DNA from 3 places in the Geobacillus sp. Sah69 genome. Region 3 is predicted to be linked to each of the others. Evidence: predicted binding sites of a transcription regulator. Region 3 holds the regulator's gene; each other region holds the start of a gene.
What was found. Region 3 encodes Rex, which represses fermentation and respiration genes when NADH is low (regulators of the CRP and FNR family bind a similar motif). Its sites were predicted from a motif close to TTGTGAAATATTTCACAA; they were not measured.

Region 1 (8,662 bases), on a different contig from region 3:
TTCCGGACATTCAAGCGTACGCAAAAGAAAGCTTGCGCTTGTTTTGGGAGGAGTACAAACGGACGCTCAATCCCGAGCAATATCCCGTCGATTTGAGCCAAGCGTGTTGGGACAATAAGATGGAAAACATCCGCAAGGTGAAAGAAAAAATTGCAGGCGCATCTTTAAGTGAATAACTGTCTTGGCTGCGGGGCAAGCGCATGATGTCGCTTTGTGCGCGATCGCCCGCCTTAACCGGTCCCGCGCGTTGCAACGCAAAGCGATATTCTTTTTTCCGCCGCAATAACAAAGGTGTCCCGAACGGCGCGGGACACCTCTTTCATGTATATAGATGTAACGAAGAAGTTTAACATATCCTTGACGGAAAAGCGGTTTGTCCATTTTCGACTGTCGAAGGCAAGCGTGTGGCTTGCCTCCGTCACGCCTTAGCGTGACGGAAGACCGAACAACGACTCGCTTCACAGACCCATTCATGGGTCTTTAAGCGGCGTTGTTCGGTCACTCGACAGTCGGATGCAATGACCGGCAAAGACGAAAAATGTTAAAGCTTTAAATTGCATCTATATAGACCGCTGACGGTTTTGGCTTGACAGCTGCCGATCGAGTTCGTCAACGAGTTCGGCGAAATGACCTAAGACCCGCTCGATCGGTTCGGGGCTTGTCATATCCACTCCGGCTCGCTTGAGCAGACGGATCGGATCATCGGATGCGCCGGAGCGCAAAAATTGTTTGTACCGCTTCACCGCCTTGCCGCTTGTATCGGTTTGGATGCCGCTCACAATGGTGTACGACGCCGCGAGCGAAGTGGCATATTTGTATACATAAAAGGCGTCATAAAAATGCGGGATGCGCAGCCAGCCGTGCGCGGCGCCGGGATCGGCGGCGTACGCCGGGCCGTAATACATTTTGAGCAGGCCAAGCCAAAGATGGTTCAGTTCGTCCGCTGTCAGACTGCCGCCTTGGCGCACTTTGTCATGAATCATCCGTTCAAATTCGGAATACATCACTTGCGTGTACAACGTGCCGCGGATTTGCTCGATTTGTTCGACGAGCAGGCGGAGTTTTTCTTCTTTTGTTTTCGCCTGTTTGTACAAATAATCGAGCATGAGCCATTCGTTCGCGGTCGAGGCGACTTCGGCGGTGAAAATCGAATGACCGGAATAATGGTACGGCTGCGCGCGGTTCGTGTAGACGGAATGCATGGCGTGCCCAAGCTCGTGAGCCATCGTCAATACGCCATCAAGCGAACCGTTGTAATTGAGCAAGATGAACGGATGGGTGTCATACGCTCCCGTGTTGTAGCCGCCGGTATATTTTTTCGGGCGCGGGAAGACATCAAGCCATCGCTCTTGAAACGCTCGGTGCACCTGTTTGATATAGTCGGCGCCGAGCGGCTTGAGCCCTTCGACAATGAACGTTTTCGCTGTTTCAACTGGGATCGATTTCGCCGTTTCGCCGACAAGCGGCACGTACAAATCATAGCTGTGAACGCGGTCAAGCCCGAGCGCGCGCCGCCGCAATTCGATATAGCGGTGCAGCGCCGGCAAATGGCGGCGGGTGGCGGCGATTAAGTTGTCGAACACTTCCTTCGGGACATCGTCGGCGGCCAGAGCGGCGGCCAGGCCGGATGGATAGCGGCGCACGTTCGCATACAATTCGTCCGCTTTGACCGAGGCGTACAACGTCGCCGCGGCGGTCTGCTCGAGCGCCTCATAGCTTTTCGCTTTCGCTTCAAACGCCGCCTTTCGATAGCGGCGGTCCGGGTGCTCGAGCATGGCGGCGTATTGGTCGTCGGTCAATGTCACTGTTTTTCCATTCGGCATCGTGACAGACGGCGGCTCGTAATCGCCGCGGACGGCGTGGTCATAAATGTTCTCCGTCTCGCCGAGCACCGGCGATAGTTTCGCGAGCAGCCGTTCTTCGCGTTTCGTAAGCGTATGCGGCTTTTGCTCGCGCAACTCATGGAAGTAATAGCGGTACGCTTTCAGCTCTTTGCTCGTTTGGAGCTTCTTGAGCGTCCGCTCGGGTAGGGCGAGCAGTTCCGGCTCGATGAACGCTGTTTTCGCCGCATATTGGGCGGCGAGCGCTTCCACTTTTGCCCCAAGCCGGGCCGCTGCCTCGTCTTCAATGTTCAGATCGCGTTTTAAATGGGTGTAAAGCGCCAGTTTTTCGAGCTTGCGGGCCGTTTGTTCGTTGAGGGCGAACAGTTTGGCGATCGTCTTTTCATCATCGAGTTTTCCTTCAAACGCCGCCAGTTTCGGCAAGGCGTTTTGCACCGCCTTGTAGTCGTGCATCCACTCGGCTTCGGATGGATAAATGTCGGCTAGGTTCCATTCGTATGCGGTTTCGGCGGCTGATGCCGGCCATGGGGAGGCGAAAAGAAGCACAGCGGCGAGCCCAAGAAGCCAGCGCTTCATATCATCACGTCCTTTCCGTTTTTTCCTCTTGTTGGTAGTATGCGCAAGCGGAACGATTTTAGCCAAAAATAAAGAAAGGGAGACAATCAATGGAACGAATTCGGTTGGCGGACGATTTGACGTTTTCCCGCCTCATTCACGGCTGTTGGCGGCTTGCGGACTGGGGCTATTCGCGCGAGCAGCTGCTCGGGCTCATTGAATTTTGTCTTGAGCGCGGCATTACGACGTTTGACCATGCTGATATTTACGGCGACTATACGTGTGAATCGCGCTTTGGCGAAGCACTGGCGTTAAAGCCAAGCTTGCGCGGTCAGATCGAGATCGTGACGAAATGCGGCATCAAGCTGCCATCGAAGTACGGGATGAAATTATACGATACAAGCAAAAATCATATCATCGCTTCGGTTGAGCAATCCCTTCGACACTTCCATACCGATTATATTGATGTATTGCTTATCCACCGCCCGGATCCGTTTATGAACCCGGAAGAGGTGGCCGAGGCGTTTCTCCAACTCAAGCAGGATGGAAAAGTGCGCTATTTTGGCGTTTCCAACTTTAAACGTTTGCAGTGGGAAATGCTTCAGTCGTATTTGCCGTTTCCGCTCGTGACCAACCAAATCGAAGTATCGGCGTATCGGTTGGAAAATCTTGAAGACGGCACCGTTGACCTTTGCCTTGAGAAGCGCATTCCGCCAATGGTATGGTCGCCGCTCACCGGCGGGGCGATTTTTTCCGCTGACGATGACCGGGCGGTGCGGTTGCGCGGGACGCTTGAACAAGTGCGGGGTGAGGTGGGCGCTGAGACGATCGACGAAGTGTTGTACGCGTGGCTTCTCGTTCATCCAGCGCGGATGATGCCGATTGTCGGCTCGGGGAAACAAGAACGCATCGAGCGGGCGGTGCGGGCGTTGTCGCTTCCGCTTTCCCGCGAGCAATGGTTCGCTATCTTACAAAGCTCCATGGGGCATGATGTGCCGTAAGGGGAGAGGACGATGAAGGTCATTATCGCGGAAAAGCCGGACCAAGGGGCGACGCTCGCCTCGATTTTTCGGACGAAAAAACGGCAAGGCTATATCGAAATTTTGCCGAATGACTTGTTTCCCGACGGGGCGTATATGACATGGGCGATCGGGCATTTGTTCCAGCTCGCCCCGCCGGAGCGGTATCGGCCGGAGTGGAAGCGGTGGACGCTCGGCACGTTGCCGATCATCCCGGAACGGTTTGAGTATGAGATCGAAAAAGCGAAGGCGAAACAGTTCAAGGTTGTGAAAGAATTGCTGCGAAAGCCGGAAGTGACGGAAATCATCCATGCCGGCGACGCGGGGCGCGAAGGGGAGCTCATTGTGCGCAACCTCATCCGCCTAAGCGGCGTGAACAAGCCGATGAAGCGGCTTTGGCTGTCGTCCTTGACTCCGAAGGCGATCGAGGAAGGGTTCCGCCGCCTGCTTGATGAACGGACGACGCGCCCGCTCTATGAGGAAGCGTACGCCCGCGCCTGCGCGGATTGGCTCGTCGGCATGAACGCCTCGCGCGTGTACAGCCTCTTGCTGAAGGAGCGCGGGATGAACGATGTGTTTTCCGTCGGGCGCGTGCAGACGCCGACATTGGCGCTGATCGTCCGGCGTGAGCGGGAAATTGAGCAGTTCCGCCCTGAACCGTTTTGGGAAGTCGTCGCCTCGTTTGTCATTGGCGACAAGCGTTATGAAGGAAAATGGACGGATAAAAACGGCCAAACGCGTCTTGGGGACGAGGAGATGGCGAAAAAGATCGCTGCCTTTTGCCAAGGAAAACGGGCGGAAGTCGCCGACGTCCACACAGAGCGGAAAACGTATCAGCCGCCGCTGTTGTTCAACTTATCGACGCTGCAAGCGACAGCGAACAAGTTGTACCGCTTCTCGCCGAAAAAGACGCTTGATGTGCTGCAATCGCTCTACCAAAAAGGGATCGTTTCGTATCCTCGTTCCGATTCGATGCATGTGACGAAAGGGGAAGCGGAAACGTTTCCCGCCATTTTGCAAAAGCTGTCCTCGTTTCCGGCGTACGCTTCGTATTTTCCGCTGCCGCAGCCGTCGATTTTACAGAATAAACGTTATGTAAACGAGAAAAAGGTGACGGACCATTACGCCATTATCCCGACCGAGCAAGTGGTGGATCCCGAGAAGCTGTCAGCCGACGAACGGAAGGTGTACGATTTGGTCGTCCGCCGCCTAATTGCCGCCCACCATCAGGCGGCGGTCATCGATTATACGACCGTCACAACGCTCGTTGACGGCCGGGCCCGCTTTGTTTCGAAAGGAAGACAAGTCGTCGAGGAAGGATGGCGCGCCGTCATCCGTCCGCATGAGGAGGAGAAAGATGCTGCGCTGCCTCTCCTTGAGCGAGGGGAGGCGGGGGAAGCGGCCGCTGTCAAGGTGAAAGAAGGGAAGACCGAGCCGCCGAAACGGTATACAGAAGGCGAACTCATCACCTTGATGAAAACGGCGGGAAAATTTTTGGACGATGAGGAACTGGAAAAAGTGCTCGCCAAAACGGAAGGGCTCGGCACGGAAGCAACAAGGGCGGCGATCATTACCATGCTGAAAGAGCGGAAGTATATTGAAGTGAAAAACAACCTCGTATATGCGACCGACAAGGCGAAAGTATTGATCGAGGCGCTCGGCGGCACGATTCTCGCCTCGCCGGAAATGACGGCGAAATGGGAGCAGCGCTTAAGCGAAATCGGCGAAGGGAGCGCCTCTCCCGCTGCCTTTATGGAACAGGTGAAAAAGTTGGCGCAAAAAGTGGTCGCTGACGCCATCGCCGCTGCGCCGAATTGGAATTTCAGAGGGGTTGACACCGCCTCGATCCAACGGACAAGGAAGAAAAAAACGATGGGCGAGAAGCTTGGACCGTGCCCGCTTTGCGGCGGGACCGTCGTCGACAAAGGAACGTTGTACGGCTGCGACCAGTACGCGAAAACAAAATGCCCGTTTACGATCTCCAAACGCATTCTCGGCAAATCGATTTCGGCGGCCAATGTGAAAAAACTGCTGGCGCAAGGGAAAACGAATGTCATCAAAGGGTTTAAAAAAGGCGAAAAAACGTTTGACGCCATCCTTGTCTGGGATGAAAACGAGAAGAAATTATCGTTTCAGTTTCCGAAGCGGTGACAAGGGCGGGGGAGGAAAGGATGGAGCGCTTGGCAAAAAGGCGGACCGATGGCGGACCGCCGATCTGACCTCCCGATTTATAACAAGGGATGGAGATTTTTTATTTTTACATCCTTCTTCATGTTCATTGGTTGTCATTTCTTCTTTTTTCACTGTCTTTAAATTAAAATTGTTCAACATTTCACAAACTATTCAATAATAGATGATTCTAAGCATCCAAAAATATAGTATCATAGAGATGAGATCTGTTATATATGATTGTTCTGAACAATTGGGAGGGGATCTGTTATGAAACAAGCTGTTGCTGTATTAGACCCGTGGCGAAATTTTAAAGGGTCTAAATGGAAAAAGTCCATTGACGTCCGTGACTTTATTTTAAACAACGTAACCGTTTACTATGGGGATGAATCGTTTTTAGAAGGACCGACCGAAGCAACGAAAAAACTTTGGGAACAAGTGATGGAATTGTCGAAGCAAGAACGCGAAAAAGGCGGCGTTCTTGATATGGACACATCCATTGTTTCCACCATCACTTCCCACAGACCAGGTTATTTAAACAAAGACTTGGAAAAAATCGTTGGCTTTCAAACGGATAAACCGTTTAAGCGCGCATTAATGCCGTTCGGCGGCATCCGCATGGCGCAGCAATCATGTGAAGCATACGGCTACAAAATAAGCGACGAAGTGAAAAAAATCTTTACGGAATACCGAAAAACGCATAACCAAGGTGTATTTGACGTTTACACCGAAGAAATGAGATTAGCGCGCAAAGCAGGAATCATCACCGGTCTTCCAGACGCGTACGGACGCGGCCGCATTATTGGCGACTATCGCCGTGTAGCATTATACGGTGTCGATCGTCTGATTGAAGAAAAACAAAAGGATTTGAAAAACACCGGCGCAAGAACGATGACGGAAGACATTATCCGCCTTCGCGAGGAAATTGCTGAACAAATTCGCGCGTTAAACGAATTGAAACAAATGGCATTAAGCTACGGTTACGACATTTCCAAACCAGCGCGAAACGCGCATGAAGCATTCCAATGGCTCTATTTCGCTTATCTCGCCGCCATTAAAGAACAAAACGGCGCAGCGATGAGCTTAGGGCGCGTTTCCACCTTCTTAGATATTTATATCGAACGCGACCTACAAGAAGGTACACTAACAGAAAAAGAAGCGCAAGAGCTTGTCGACCATTTTGTGATGAAATTGCGCCTTGTCAAATTCGCAAGAACGCCGGAATATAACGAACTATTTAGCGGCGACCCGACATGGGTAACAGAATCAATTGGCGGAGTCGCTATCGACGGTCGTCCGTTAGTAACGAAAAACTCGTTCCGTTTCCTTCATACGTTAGATAACTTAGGACCTGCGCCAGAACCAAACTTAACCGTACTTTGGTCGAAACAATTACCGGAAGCGTTCAAAGAATATTGCGCGAAAATGTCGATTAAAACAAGCTCGATTCAATATGAAAACGACGACTTAATGCGCGTTGAATTTGGCGATGATTACGGAATTGCCTGCTGCGTATCGGCGATGCGAATCGGTAAACAAATGCAATTTTTCGGAGCGCGCGCCAACCTCGCGAAAGCATTGTTATATGCGATTAACGGCGGCGTCGATGAAAAATTAAAAATTCAAGTTGGTCCTGAATTTGCGCCAATTACATCCGAATATTTAGATTATGGCGAAGTAATGCGTAAATTCGATCAAGTGCTTGAATGGCTTGCCGAACTTTATATTAATACACTCAATGTCATCCATTACATGCACGACAAATATTGTTACGAACGCATTGAAATGGCGCTTCATGATACCCACGTTTTGCGCACAATGGCAACTGGTATTGCCGGGCTATCGGTTGTCGCCGATTCGTTAAGCGCGATCAAATATGCAAAAGTAAAACCGATTCGCGATGAAAACGGCATTGCTGTTGATTTTGAAATTGAAGGCGACTTCCCGAAATACGGAAATAACGATGATCGCGTCGACCAAATTGCGGTTGATTTAGTCGAACGCTTTATGACGAAATTGAAAAAACATAAAACGTATCGCGATTCAAAACATACGTTATCGATTTTAACGATTACATCAAACGTCGTATACGGTAAAAAGACAGGCAATACACCAGATGGCCGCCGCGCTGGCGAACCGTTTGCTCCAGGAGCGAACCCGCTACACGGCCGCGACATGAAAGGTGCGCTCGCTTCGTTAAGCTCTGTGGCAAAATTGCCGTATGAACACGCCCTAGACGGTATTTCAAACACGTTCTCGATCGTTCCGAAAGCGTTAGGAAAAGACGAGGAAACACGTATTCACAATCTTGTCGCTATTTTAGACGGTTACATGGAAAAAGGCGGGCATCATCTCAACATTAACGTGTTGAATCGCGAAACATTATTAGACGCGATGGAACATCCAGAAAAATATCCGCAATTAACGATTCGCGTCTCTGGATATGCCGTCAACTTCATTAAACTAACTCGTGAACAACAAATTGACGTCATTAACCGCACGTTCCATGAAACAATGTAATCTCTCCCCCCTCCTTCTTGTGAGGGGGTATATTTCTCTTAGGAAGGAGAACATGCGTATGAAAGGATTTATTCACTCCATCGAATCATGCGGTACCGTCGATGGCCCGGGCCTTCGTTATGTCATCTTTACACAAGGATGTGTATTGCGCTGCCAATATTGCCATAACGCCGATACATGGGAAATCGGAAAAGGAAAAGAAATGACCGTAGAAGAAATTATCGATGACGTGAAAACGTACTTGCCGTTTATCAACGCTTCCGGCGGCGGGATTACCGTCAGCGGCGGAGAACCTTTGCTACAAATCGACTTTTTAATTGAGCTATTTAAAGCATGCAAAAAACTCGGCATTCATACAGCAATCGATTCGTCAGGGGGATGCTACACGACAGAAGCATCGTTCCAGCAAAAATTAAATGAATTGCTTTCCTATACGGATTTAATTTTGCTTGATTTAAAACATATCGATGAAAAAAAACATCGGAAACTGACAGGAAAAACAAATAAACACATTTTACAATTTGCTCGGTTTTTATCCGAAAAAAACGTTCCTGTTTG
Region 2 (8,662 bases), on a different contig from region 3:
ATCCGTTCGGCTTGTCCGTTCCCGAACGGGAATTTTCCGCCGCTGCGGCAAAAACAGCGGGCGCCATGGAAGCGCCGCCCGTTCGGCGCCTCCCTCTGCTTCATGCTCGCGAACCGCGGCCAACGCCGGTTCATAAAACAGCGAACCTGCCATCCGGCGCGCGCTCGTATGTCCTTTCATGATGATCCATAGCGCGCCGACAAGCGACATATACACAAGCAAATCAATAGGCGCTTCCATGCGTCCACCTCCCTTTCGCCTGCCGATTGTTCTCTTTCCATACAATAGCAAACTTTCAACCGAAAGAAAAGCAACAATTGATCACATCCGCTCCAAGCGGTGAAATGCCGGCTCGTCGGCTGCCAAGACGGCCAGCTCCCCGCTTTCATCGGCCGCCAGCGCCGCCCGAAGCTCTTCTTTCGCCTCATCGAAGCGTCCAAGCAGCGCGAGATAGCGGGCTCGTTCGTAGCGAAGCCGGGCATCGTTGGCCATATGGACGCACCGCTCGATGGCCGCGAGCGCCTGATCGATGCGCCCCGCTTCTTCATAAACAGCCGCAAGCTGCATATGGAACTCTTCATCCTCAGGATACCAATCAGCATAGCGCTCCCAAAGCGCCGCCGCTTCTTGATAGCGGCCCGTTTCCATATAATGCTCGCCAAGCAACATGAGCGCCTCACGGGCGAGCGGTTCTTCCGCCACAATCTCCTCGAGCTGCCGCTCGGCTTTCTCGCGCTGTCCTTCTTGAAACCAAACGACCGCCTGCAACACGCGCAGGTCGACATCATCCGGGTCATCAGCCAGCAGCCGCTCCAGCCAACGCTTCGCTTCCTCGCGTTTTCTTTCCTCATCGGCGGCCAATAAATATTCCACAAATTCTTGCGCCAAAGACGGATCCCAAACGCGGGCAAGCGCTTTGCGCCACGTTTTCACGGCATCGCTGTCCAATTCGAGCGCGGCATATAAGCGGGCGAGCCGCCTGTAGGCTTCCGCATCGCTGCGGTTGAGGCGAATCGCTTCGTCGTAGAAATCGGTCACAATCGAAAACAAGACAACGGTGCCGACCCATTCTTTCGCTTTTGTCCACCATCGCACCGGTTCGTCATTCCCCCCCTGCTCCTCGCCAAAATACGGGAAAAGAGCCGAGGCGGTGTTCCGATACATCACGCTTTTCGCCTCGCGGCTTGCCTTCAGCCGCTCGAGTCGATGGCGCAGCTTCCCTAAGCCGCGCATCGTTTTCGGAAAGAGAGCCACATACAACGGGTACAACGATTCATCGTCCGGATGGCGCACCATCAACTGTTCGAGCAGTTTCGCCGCCTCTTTTTGGCTTCCTTCCGCGATCAGCACCATCGCCCAATGGCGGAGCACTTCAGGATGGTCCGGGTCAAGAGCAAGCGCCTTCTCGACGGCCGCCTTTTCTTGATCGCGGCGCTCAAGCGCTCCATAAACATATCCAAGGCTGTCGTAATACCACACCTCCCCTGCATGCGGACGGGCGTCAGCCAACGCGCGGAGAAGCGCGGAAGGCTCCGCGATCGCGGCAAGCTGCTCCATATCGATGCGCTTCGGGGCCAAGCGCACCGCCTGAAGCAAATGCGCGTGCTGCCGCTCTTCGTTTTCTTCCGCCTCATAGAGTGAAGCTAAGCGAAAATGGCAAAGGACAAACGATGGATCGGCTTTGAGACAAGCCTCATACTGTTGTTTCGCCTCTTCGTGGCGTCCAAGCGAGGCGCACAGCTCCGCGAGCCGGAAGAGGGAAAGCGCATGGCCCATGGCGGCAGCTTCTCGGTAAAACGCCATGGCCTTCGACGGCCGGCCTTGCCGTTCATAAAGGGCGCCGAGAGCGGAATGGGCCGAAGCGAGTGTCGGGCGAGCCGAGACAAGCTGCTCTAAAAACGCCCGGCCGCGTTCCTCTAAAGACGGCGTTGCCAGCTGATCAAGGTAAAACTCGTACGCTTCTTCCGCCTCAAACTCAGCCAGACGCAACCCTTCTTCCAACCACGACAGCGCCGTCTCGCGTCCTTCCTCCTCGTCGGCGAACCCATGGGCGACAAGCCATCTTCCCGCGTTCAGCCAATATTCGCTGTTGTTGGCAAAACGGGTGCGCTGCTTGATTACATACCGGCGCGCCGCTTCCACATCCCCGCGCTCCGCGAGGGCGGCCGCCAAGCCGAGATGGGCGAACACGTCATCGCTGTCATGGCGGATCGCCTCTTTGTAGCACGAAACCGCTTGTTCCGCCTCTCCTTCCTCCATATAGAGATCACCAAGGCGGACGTAAAGCGGCGCCAACCGCCAGGCGGCGGCCAATCCCTCTTCCAACACCGCTTTCGCTTTTTCCCGATCACCGTCGTCATCATACAAGTCAGCCAACATCAAATACGGGTACGGTTCCTGCGGGTCGAGCGCTTTGGCGACGCAAAAGCCGCGTTCCGCCTTGCGCCGGCGGCCGAGCTCCCGATCGCAGCGGGCCCGCTCATACCAAAGCTGGGCATCCCGCCGCTCGCGGCGCACAAGACGATCAAACCAGTCGCGCGCTTCGGCAAACCGCTTCGCATGGAACAACAGCACACCGTGATTCGTTTCGATAAACAAATCGCCCGGATACAGGCTGACTGCCACGCGCGAAGAGATGAGCCCTTTTTCGATATGACCGGCGTACGCCGAGGCGAGCCCGAAATAGCTCCACACTTCCGGCTGGTCTGGGTCCAACTGGAGCGAGGTGCGAAAATAGCGAGCCGCCTCTTCATAGCGGCTGGCAAAAAAGGCGATTCGGCCGCGCAAATAATGGTAGAGCGGGCTTTGCGCCTTTCCTTTCACCCGTTTGAGCACGTCTTCAGCCTTCTCCATTTCTTGCGTGTAGACGTACGCTTTCGCCGCCATCAGCAGCAAGTCGTTATGTTCCGGATACTCGTTCAAGACTCGTTCCGTATACTCCAATACAAGCGGCTTCGCCTCGTCGATGCCGAAATGCTTCATGACATACAGCCATGTGTACGGGATGTGCTCATGCTGGCGCAAAAAGGCGACAAAGGCGGCGAAATGCGCCTGTTCGTCCTCGTCCATCTTTTCAGCCAACGCGTGCAGCTCACGGAAATAGCGGTCCTCCTCCTCCGGAAGCTCGGCGGCGAGCGCCGCTTTTTCCCGGGGAAGCGCCACAATCGACAAATAATGCGTCCCTGCATACCACTTGGCAAGCTCGTCCTCGGAAACGACAAACGGATCAAACAGATTCGGGTCTTGCACATAAAACGCCTCGAGCCGTTCGTCATAGCCAAACAGCACTTGGACGTGTGATGACTGTTCGTAATCGACGCTTAACAGCACCGGAACGCCCTCATCAATGAGCCGCTTCCAGCGCGGCAGCGTGCCGATGAAAAAGCGGCAAACAAATCCAATATCTTCCAAATAATGTACGGTCGTGGACAACTTCGATCCGCGCACATCAAAAATATGTTCCGCCACTTCATCCTGCGTGCGGGGGGAACCAAGCAATCGAAGCATCATTTCCAGACTCGCCGGCACGCAATAGTTGTGCTTTTGCACGACCGGCACAAGCGGCAGCGCCACCGACCGTTTCCCTTTCCGCCCAAGCGCGCGGGCGTACGGCGTTTTTTCAAGCTGCGGCTCCGCTTTCACAAGCGATTCAAGCTTCTCCCATTCCTCAAGCTGGTAATACAGTTCGGCGCGCAAATGGGCGAAATAACGGCGATGCATATGAAGCGGATTCAGGCGGTCAAGCTCCTCCATCGCCGCGAGCGCCTCGCGGTAGGCGCGCACATCGCGCAGGCGGCGCACGCGCTCAGCGTAAAACGCTAACACTTGCGGAAAACGCTGCTTTCCTTCTTCCAAAACGGCAAGCGCCTCGCGGTGGCGGCCATCGAGCGCATACAAATCGGCAAGAAGCAAATAGCACATATCGCCGCGCTCCGGGTCATCGAGACCGGCGCGAATCACCTGTTCGGCGCGCTTCCGGTCGCCGGTCTCGATATAAAAATAGCCCCACTTGTCATGCATCGGCGCCGTTTCATAGCGGGCAACCACATCCATCCATTCGTGCGCCTCATCGATCCGCTGCATATCCAATAAAGCGCGCACCAACGCAAACGCCGCCCGGGCGATCGCTTCCCTCGGCTCCTCCACCCGGCCTTCGAGCGCGGCGGTCAGGCGCGGAGTGAGCGCCTCTTCCACATCGAGCGGCCGGCGTTGATCGAGCCATTCGTCGCACAACCACGCGAGCGTCTGCAGCGTGTTGAACTTCCGGTGGGCGTACCGGGCGACAAGCCCGCTATGCCGGTACATAAGCGCGTAGTCGAACAGGCGGACAAGCGTCCGAAACGGTTCGATCTCGTCCCACGAAGCCATGAGCGGCCGCCATTGAAACAATCCCATGTTTTCTAAATGCGGCCGCACCTGGGCAAGGGCATCCACGATTCGTTTTTCTTCAACGAGCAATGCGATCGGTTTGATATGATTCATACAAAGAAACTCCCTTATTCTTTTTCCAGCTATTTATTAAGTGTAGAACAAGCCCGGCAAAACAGCCACATATTTTTTCACAAAAATACCGACAAACAAAAAATGGCCTCTCCTTTGAACAGGATCAGCCATATACCGATTCGTTTTATCCGGCGTGCTTGGCGAAAAATTCGAGAGACCGTTCAATAATCATCGGTTGGTCGTAATCGAGCGTCGCCACATGGTAGCTGTTTCGGAGGCGGACGATCTCTTTCTCCGTCGATGAAATACCTTGAAAGATGATGTCGGCGTTTCCCGGCGGCACGACGTGATCTTCGTCGGAGACAAAAATCAACGCCGGACAGACGATGCGATCGAGTTTCGCTTTTGTCTGTGCCATCAGCCTAGCCAGCTGAAGAAGCGAAGCGGTCGGCGTTTTCTCGTATGCCAGCTCTTTCACATCCGGATTTTTCAAGTCCGAACCGATCGAATCCAGATACCTCGGCAGCTCGCCGCCGCACCTCTTTTTTCCTTTTTTTGATCGGACGCCGTTACCACATCGACAACCATGACCGCCACCATTCGTGAAACAAGCCGTTGACGCCAAAATAGACGAATGCGATCCAAGCGATGCCAACCAATGCTTTCTCCATCCCTTTTCCCGTCCGATAGAGCGGCACTTTCCACCGCTTGGACGAAAACGGCCAAAACAGCGGCACCCCTTGAACAGAAAAAAAGTCTTCCACAATATGAAACAAGTAGCCGAGCACGAGCCCAGCGGTAAACAGCGACGCCGAGTCGCGCCAGACGAGGGCGGCAAGCACCCCCCAGACGATGAGCGAATGCGTCATGCCGCGATGGCCGAACGCTTCTTTTACTTTCCCCGCGACGCCGAACGAACGGCGGCCGACGTATGACGACGGCTCGTCAATGTCAGGAAGAAGGCTGCCGATGACAAGCCCCGCCGTATAGGCGGCGGTAAACGGCAGCTTTGTATGCGCGGCCGCCGCCGCGCCGAGGCATAATGTGGCAATGACATGGCTGGAGTATCGCAACGAAATCCCCTCAAACTTTTATCGTTTTCCCCATTATACCACAGAAAAGAATATTCGTTCGTTTTTTTGACGGATTTGTGACAATGATACCAAGTGTGACAAAGTTAACATCGCGTTATTGACATCATGGCTATAGTTAAAAGTGCACAACGCTAATAAGGAGTGAAGCAAATGAAACGAAAACGATCTCCGCTCACCAACCGTTTCAAATATATTCGGCCGATCGAGCGCCAAGCCGACGGCCATAGCGAAACAACCTACGGCGACCGCGCCTGGGAAGATGCGTACCGTCGCCGCTGGCAGCACGACAAAGTCGTCCGCTCGACCCATGGCGTCAACTGCACGGGGTCGTGCAGCTGGAACATTTACGTCAAAAACGGCATCGTCACCTGGGAAGGACAGCAGCTCGACTATCCGTCGACCGGGCCGGATATGCCGGACTTTGAACCGCGCGGCTGCCCGCGCGGCGCGAGCTTCTCATGGTATATGTACAGCCCGCTGCGCGTCAAATACCCGTATGTCCGCGGCATCTTGCTTGACATGTGGCGCGAGGCGCTCTCCCATCATCCAAACAACCCGCTTGAGGCGTGGAAAAGCATCGTTGAAGACCGCGAAAAAGCGAAGCGCTACAAACAGGCGCGCGGGAAGGGCGGATTCGTGCGCGTCAGCTGGGATGAAGCATTGACGCTTGTCGCCGCTTCTTTATTGTATACGGTCGTCAAATACGGCCCGGACCGCAACGTCGGCTTCTCCCCGATTCCAGCCATGTCGATGGTCAGCCATGCCGCCGGATCGCGCTTCATGCAGCTGATGGGCGGGCCGATGTTAAGCTTCTATGATTGGTACGCCGACTTGCCGCCGGCGTCGCCGCAAATTTGGGGCGACCAAACGGACGTGCCGGAGTCAAGCGACTGGTACAACGCCGGCTACATCATCACCTGGGGCTCGAACGTCCCGCTCACCCGGACTCCGGACGCTCACTTTTTAGCCGAAGTGCGCTACCGCGGCACGAAAGTCGTCTCCGTCAGCCCAGATTACGCCGAGTCGACAAAATTCGCCGACGACTGGCTGTCGGTGAAGCAAGGGACGGACGGCGCCTTGGCGATGGCGATGGGACATGTTATTTTAAACGAATATTACGTCAAACGGACCGTTCCATATTTTGAACGATATGCCAAAACGTACACCGATTTTCCGTTTGTCGTCACCTTAAAACAAAACGGCGGCACATGGACGGCCGGCCGCTTCTTGTTGGCGAAAGACCTTGGCAAACAAACGAACAATGCCGAATGGAAGCCGGTCATCTATGATGAAAACACCGGCTCGTTTGTCGTGCCGAATGGAACGATCGGCGCTCGCTGGGAAGACAAAGGAAAATGGAACTTGCGTCTTGTTGATGAGGAAACAGAACAGCCGCTTGAGCCACGCCTGTCGTTTTTAGGGAGCGAAGATGAAGTCATCTCGATCCAGCTTCCATATTTCACCGCTGAGGGCGGAAAAACGATCGAACGCGCGGTTCCAGTGAAAAAAGTGCAAACCGTAACAGGAGACGTTTACGTCACGACCGTCTATGATTTGATTTTGGCCAACTACGGCATTGACCGCGGCATCGGCGGCACAGTCGCCCGCTCGTACGATGACGAGGTGCCATTCACGCCAGCATGGCAAGAAGCGATCACCGGCGTCGACCGCGAACTCGTCGTGAAAATCGCCCGTGAGTTTGCCGACAACGCGATCGACACAAACGGCCGGTCGATGATCATCGTCGGCGCCGGGATCAACCATTGGTTCAACTCCGATACGATTTACCGCGCCGTCTTGAACCTTGTCTTGTTCGTCGGCGCCCAAGGGGTGAATGGCGGCGGTTGGGCCCATTACGTCGGGCAGGAAAAGCTGCGGCCGGTGGAAGGATGGCAGACAATCGCCACCGCTCGCGACTGGGTCGGACCAGCGAAATTGCAAAACGGCACGTCATTCTTTTACTTTGCGACCGACCAATGGCGCTATGAAGAGCGGCCGGTCGATGAGCTCATCTCACCGCTGGCCAAAAAAGCGCGCTATTCACACCCTGGCGATTACAACGTCTTGGCCGCGCGGCTTGGCTGGCTGCCGTCGTACCCGACGTTTAACAAAAACGGCATCGAGCTGTATAACGAAGCAGTAAGCCATGGAGCCCGCACGCCGGAAGAGATCGGCGCCTACGTCGCGAAACAGCTGAAAAAGAAAGAATTGCAGTTTGCGATCGAAGATCCGGACAACGAGGCGAATTTTCCGCGCAACTTGATCGTCTGGCGCGCCAACTTAATCTCAAGCTCCGGCAAAGGGCACGAATACTTCTTAAAACATTTGCTTGGCACGACGAACGGCTTGTTAAACGATGACCGCGACAGCCTGCGCCCGGAAGAAATCCGCTGGCGCGATGAAGCGCCGGAAGGCAAGCTCGATCTGCTTGTCAACTTGGACTTCCGCATGGCCGGCACAGCGCTCTACTCCGATGTCGTCCTGCCGGCAGCGACATGGTATGAAAAACATGACTTAAGCAGCACGGATATGCATCCGTTCGTCCATCCATTCAATCCAGCCGTGCCTCCGCTCTGGGAAGCGCGCTCGGACTGGGATATTTTCAAATCACTCGCGAAAGCCGTATCTGATGTCGCCAAACAAGCCGGCTTAAAGCCAATGAAAGAAGTCGTCGCCACTCCGCTGTTGCACGATACGGCGCAAGAGCTGGCGCAGCCGTTCGGTGAAGTGAAAGACTGGAGCAAAGGCGAAACTGAACCGATTCCGGGCAAAACGATGCCGAACATTCATGTCATCGAGCGCGACTATACGCTCATTTACGATCAAATGACCGCCCTGGGTCCGAACGTCGCCCGCCAGCCGATCGGCACAAAAGGGATTGCCTGGTCAGCGAAAGACGAGTATGAACAGTTGAAACGCCGGCTCGGCACTGTCCGGCGCGCTTCCATCGCCGACGGCTGCCCGGATATCAGCGAAGCGAAAAAAGCGGCTGAAGCGATTTTGACGCTGTCATCAACTACAAACGGCAAAATGGCGGTGAAAGCGTGGGAGGCGCTTGAGAAAAAGACGGATTTGAAATTGGCCGATTTAGCGAAAGAACGCGAGGAAGAATGCTTTACGTTTGA
Region 3 (5,367 bases):
GGCCTGCACGACTTCCAAGTATGGACGAACCACGCAATGGAACCCCGTCTATCATGAACAAAAACAGAAAGCCCGCGAACGGTTGGAGAGTGAAGAAGGGCAAGCCCGATACCGCCAACGCCAAACCGACATTGAGAGTGTATTTGGGCAAATCAAACAAAATCGCGGGTTTCGTCGCTTTGTCCTGCGAGGCCTCCAAAAAGTTTCCATCGAATGGGGGCTGGTTTGTGCTGCCCACAATCTTCTCAAAAAAGCCGCTAGGGACAAGCAATTGTCCTTGGTGGCGTAAATGAGGGGGAGAACAGAGTCGGAATTTTGTTCCGTTTGGTAAAATATACAAAAACCAGAGAGGGCTGACTCCAAAAGTCCGCTTTTTGGCGGACTTTTGGGTCAGCCCCTTTTTGCCTGGCGCCGTATGAACCGTCCTTTTGATGCTGCCCTCAATATGGATCGCCGCTTCCTTCCTCCGCCGCTAATTGCGCCTTTCGATAGCCGATTTTGGCAACCCAGATGCTCCCCTCATACAAAAGCGTCAGTGGAATCATGACGATCACTTGCGACAACACATCCGGCGGCGTAATGGCGGCCGCTAAAATAAGCAGCGCCAAATACGCATACTTGCGGATGCGAACAAGAAGCTGCGGCGTAATAAGCCCTAAGCGGGTGAAAAACAGGACAACAATCGGCAGCTGAAACACGATGCCAAACGGCAGCACGAGCTGCAGCAAAAACTGAAAATATTCATTAATGCCGATCATCTGTTGAATGCCGAGCCGTTCCGCCAGCTGATTCATAAACCGGACGACAAATGGAAACAAGACGAAATACGCAAAACCAACCCCGGCTAAAAATAGAATGATCGATGCTGGAATGTAGCTGAGCGTTGCTTTCCGCTCTTTTTCATACAGCCCCGGACTGACAAACGCCCAAATTTGATACAACAGCACCGGAGCGGTCAGTACAGCGGCGATGACAAAGGCAAACTGAAAATACACTTTAATCGGATCGGTGAGGCGGAACGCGTTCATCGTCAGCTGTTTCGCTTCCGCAGTGTGCTGCAAATACACAATGACGTCATCGACAAAAAAGAAGCTGGCTACAAGCGCCGCAACGAAAAAGAGAAGCACGATGATCAGCCGTTTCCGCAGCTCTCCGAGGTGTTCATACACGGACATTTCTTTGTCATTCATCGTTTCCCCATCCTGCCTTGTCATCGGTCGGTTTTTGTTTCTTCGTCATCAGCGAGCCCTTTTGTGGCGTCTTTAAACTCGCGAAGCGACTGGCCGAACGACCGCCCCAACTCCGGCAGCTTTTTCGTGCCAAACAGCAACAAAATGACAAGAACGAGCAACAAATATTTCATGTGTTGTTCTCTCCTTTTTACGATGGCGATGGATAGTTTTTCAAAAAATAGACGAGCGACTGCAGCTCAATGGCTAAATCGATATGATGGACGCGAATATGGTTCGGCACGTTCAGCCGCGCCGGAGTAAAGTTTAAAATGCCTTTAATTCCTTGCGCGACAAGGCGGTCGGTCAGCGCTTGAGCCGCGGCGGCCGGCACGGTTAAAATCGCGACCGGAATGTCGCCGCGAAGCCGCTCCTCCAGCTCATCGAGATGATAGACCGGCACCCCGCCGACTGTCGTTCCGACCTTCCGTTCATCGACATCAAACGCCATGACAATTTTCGTGTTGTTATTTTTCGAAAAGTTGTAGTTTAAAAAGGCGGTGCCTAAATTGCCGACGCCAAACAGAGCGACTTCGGTCACTTCGTCCTCTTCAAGTGTCTGGCGGAAAAACGACAACAAATAATTGACATTATACCCGTATCCTTTTTTGCCGAGCGCGCCAAAATACGAAAAGTCGCGGCGAATTGTCGCCGGATCGACTTTCACCGCCTCGCTCAGCTCGGCGGAGGACACGCGCTGCTTCCCTGAGGCATGTAAATTTTTCAAAAACCGATAGTATAACGGCAGACGCTTGGCAGTCGCCTGCGGGATTTTCGGTTGTTCGTTGCTCATCGTTTCATCCCCCAGCTAATCGGTTTTCCGTCGATAATGGCCGGACTTCCCGCCCGTTTTTTCGACCAAATACGTTGGACCGATCGTCATTCCTTTATCGAGCGATTTGCACATGTCGTACACAGTCAATGCGCATACCGAAGCCGCCGTCAGCGCTTCCATCTCCACTCCTGTGCTCCCTTTCGTTTTGACCGTCACGGTAATCACAAGTTTATACGCTTCCGCCTCTTTTTCCCAAGCAAAGGCAATATCGACGCCTTTTAACATAAGCGGATGGCACATCGGAATAAGATCGGCCGTTTTTTTCGCCGCCATGACCCCGGCCACCTGGGCTACCGCCAGCACATCACCTTTCTCAATGGCATTGTTCGTCATCTTTTCGTAAATCTCTTCATTGACGGTGACGCTCGTTCTCGCCACCGCTATCCTGATCGTATCTTCCTTGTGTGTAATGTCGACCATTTTCGCCCGGCCTTGTTCATTGAAATGCGTAAACGATGACAAGACAATCTCCTCCATTTATCACTATACACCATTTTTCGTTATCTGTCTTTGACCGTTTTCGCGACTTACGTTAAACTATTCGCGAGGTGACGGACATGATCATTTTGCAAGTGAATGGACTCACGAAATATTTTGGCGCTGACCTTATTTTATCGAATATAAAACTAGAAATACAGTCCCGCGCCCGCATTGCTCTTGTCGGCCGCAACGGCGCAGGCAAATCGACGCTGCTGAAGATCATCGCCGGCGAACTTTCTTCCGACAGCGGTGAAATCATCAAGCCAAGCCATATCAAAATCGGCTATTTGGCGCAAAACAGCGGGCTCGACTCGTCACGCTCCATTTGGGACGAGATGCTGGACGTATTCGCGCCGCTCCGGGCGATCGAAGCGCAGCTGGCAGAGCTCGGCGCCCAGCTTGGCGACCCGGATCTGCTCGCCGATCCGTCCCGCTACGAAAAAACGCTTCAAGCGTATGACAACTTGCAAGAGCAATACAAAGAACAAGGGGGCTATCAGTATGAAGCCGACATCCGCTCTGTTTTGCACGGGCTGCAATTTTCGTCATACGATTACCAAACAACGCCCGTTTCCTCGCTAAGCGGCGGACAGCGGACGCGGCTCGCCCTTGGAAAACTGCTGTTGGCCAAGCCGGACTTGCTTATTTTAGACGAGCCGACGAACCATTTGGACCTCGATACGCTCACATGGCTCGAGCAATATTTACAGGCATACCCCGGCGCCGTTCTGCTCGTTTCCCATGACCGCTACTTTTTGGACAAAGTCGTCACCGAAGTGTACGAGCTGTCCAACGCGACGCTTAAGCGGTATAGCGGCAATTACAGCCGCTATTTGGAGCTTCGGGCCGAGCAATACGAACAAGAGCTAAAACGATACGAAAAGCAACAGGAGGAAATCGCCCGCCTCGAAGACTTCATCCGGCGCAACATCGCCCGCGCCTCGACAACGAAACGGGCGCAAAGCCGGCGAAAGCAGCTCGAAAAAATGGAGCGGCTTGAACGCCCGGCCGGAGATGAAAAATCAGCTTCTTTTTCTTTTGCGATTGAGCGGCCGAGCGGCCATGAGGTGCTCACCGCAGAGCAATTGACCGCCGGCTATCGCGAAGGCGCACCGGTCATCCGCCAAATCAGCTTTCGCATCACACGGGGGGAGAGTGTCGCCTTGGTCGGACCAAACGGCATCGGCAAGTCGACATTGTTGAAGACGATCGCCGGAAAGCTCCCAGTCCAATCCGGAAAGCTCCGGTACGGTGCAAATGTGAAAATCGGCTATTACGACCAAAACCAGGCGGAACTGTCGACAAACAAACGAGTGCTCGACGAGTTGTGGGACGCCTACCCGGACAAAACCGAAAAAGAAATTCGCACCGTGCTCGGCAACTTTTTGTTTTCCGGCGACGACGTCTTAAAACCGGTTTCCGCCTTAAGCGGCGGAGAGAAAGCACGCCTGGCGCTCGCCAAACTCATGCTGCAAAAAGCCAACGTTCTCTTGTTGGATGAACCGACCAACCATCTCGACCTTGACAGCAAAGAGATGCTCGAGCAGGCGCTTGTCGACTATCCGGGAACGATCTTGTTCGTCTCCCACGACCGCTATTTCATTAATCGCATCGCGACAAAGCTGTTTGAACTCTCGGGCGATGGGCTTGTCGAATATTTAGGAGACTATGACTATTACGTGGCGAAAAAAGAAGAAATGCGCGAATTGGCGCGCCTGGACTCCCACCCGCCCGCATCACCGGACAGCGGCGAAACAGCCAAATCCACATACGAGCAAGAAAAAGAGGAAAAAAGACGACAGCGCCAACGGCAGCGCCGTCTGGAAGAGATCGAAGCCGAGATCGCCGCACTGGAAGCACAAATCGCTGAAACCGAGCAGCAGCTGTGCGACCCGTCTGTATACGGCGATTATGAAACCGTGCAGCAGCTCACGCAAGAAAACGAAAAGCGGAAACAGCAGCTTGAAACGTTATTGGCCGAGTGGGAACAGCTCTACGCCTCGTTTTGAGACAATCCGCTGCCAGGGAACGCCAACACGGGCATCTAGCGACTTCATGTGCACTGCTCGTGCGCATCTCCGCGCCAGGCCGATCACAGGCCAACTCGTTTAGCAGCCTTTTGCCTTGTTCATGAAAGCTGCTTCTTAGGTGAAGGACGATGACTGACAAGAGGGTGTCCCCAAAGGATTGGAACACCCTCTTTCGTTGCATATATATGCTTGCTGTTTCTGCCGCACTAGACGTGCGCCTATCTTGAAGGCAGGCGACCTTTTAGGTCAGCCCCGTTTTTGTGTTAATCACATTATCCACAAAGAAATCCACACTTTTCCGTGAAAATCCCCACCACTTGGTGAGTGCGGTATACGCTCCTGATCCGTGAGGGTATACTGAAAATGGCCAAAAAAGGCAATAGGAAAGCAGAGGTGCCCGATTTTAGGCATCTCGTATAACCTGTCTGCCTTTTGGCTAGACTAAATAAGTTGTGGTTGGCGGAACGGCTCTTTGCGGGAGATCATGCAAAAGATGATCACCAACATCCGCCGAGCAATGGCGATGAGGGCTTTTTTCTTCCCGCACCGGGCCGCCAACGACCAAAACTTTCGGGACAAGGGATGCGTCTTGGATCGAGCTGCTGACCATGCCGCCTCGCATAACGCCGATCGGAGATGGGGATTGCCTTTTGTCGTGCGCGTGCTCTTTCGCTTTCCGGCGCTTTCATGGTTGCCGGGGGACAATCCAGTCCATGAAGCCGCCCGTTCCGGCGTTTCAAAGACGCTCATGTCGGTTCCCATCTCGGCGATGATGACGGCGGCGGTTTGTTTT

Region 1: a site for Rex is predicted at 5,736-5,753, ahead of pflB (formate C-acetyltransferase). Genes of this name have one in related genera too.
Region 2: a site for Rex is predicted at 5,610-5,627, ahead of AP057_RS06355 (nitrate reductase subunit alpha). Genes of this name have one in related genera too.

Annotation. Positions count from the first base shown of each region.
Region 1 is NZ_LLKS01000031.1:95,990-104,651, forward strand. Features, by position in the region: gene AP057_RS06390 (nicotinate phosphoribosyltransferase) at 1-176, shown strand, start outside; gene pepF (oligoendopeptidase F) at 561-2,417, opposite strand; gene AP057_RS06400 (aldo/keto reductase family oxidoreductase) at 2,507-3,397, shown strand; gene AP057_RS06405 (DNA topoisomerase III) at 3,410-5,566, shown strand; gene pflB (formate C-acetyltransferase) at 5,855-8,104, shown strand; gene pflA (pyruvate formate-lyase-activating protein) at 8,163-8,662, shown strand, end outside.
Region 2 is NZ_LLKS01000031.1:84,414-93,075, reverse strand. Features, by position in the region: gene AP057_RS06375 (hypothetical protein) at 1-240, opposite strand, end outside; gene AP057_RS06370 (bacteriocin-processing peptidase family protein) at 322-4,482, opposite strand; partial or broken gene AP057_RS06365 (alpha/beta hydrolase) at 4,628-4,978, opposite strand; gene AP057_RS06360 (metal-dependent hydrolase) at 5,013-5,516, opposite strand; gene AP057_RS06355 (nitrate reductase subunit alpha) at 5,688-8,662, shown strand, end outside.
Region 3 is NZ_LLKS01000034.1:1,215-6,581, reverse strand. Features, by position in the region: partial or broken gene AP057_RS08825 (transposase) at 1-289, shown strand, start outside; gene tatC (twin-arginine translocase subunit TatC) at 441-1,190, opposite strand; gene tatA (twin-arginine translocase TatA/TatE family subunit) at 1,211-1,363, opposite strand; gene AP057_RS08810 (redox-sensing transcriptional repressor Rex) at 1,381-2,022, opposite strand; gene moaC (cyclic pyranopterin monophosphate synthase MoaC) at 2,038-2,526, opposite strand; gene abc-f (ribosomal protection-like ABC-F family protein) at 2,622-4,553, shown strand; gene AP057_RS08795 (IS110-like element ISGka2 family transposase) at 5,016-5,367, opposite strand, start outside.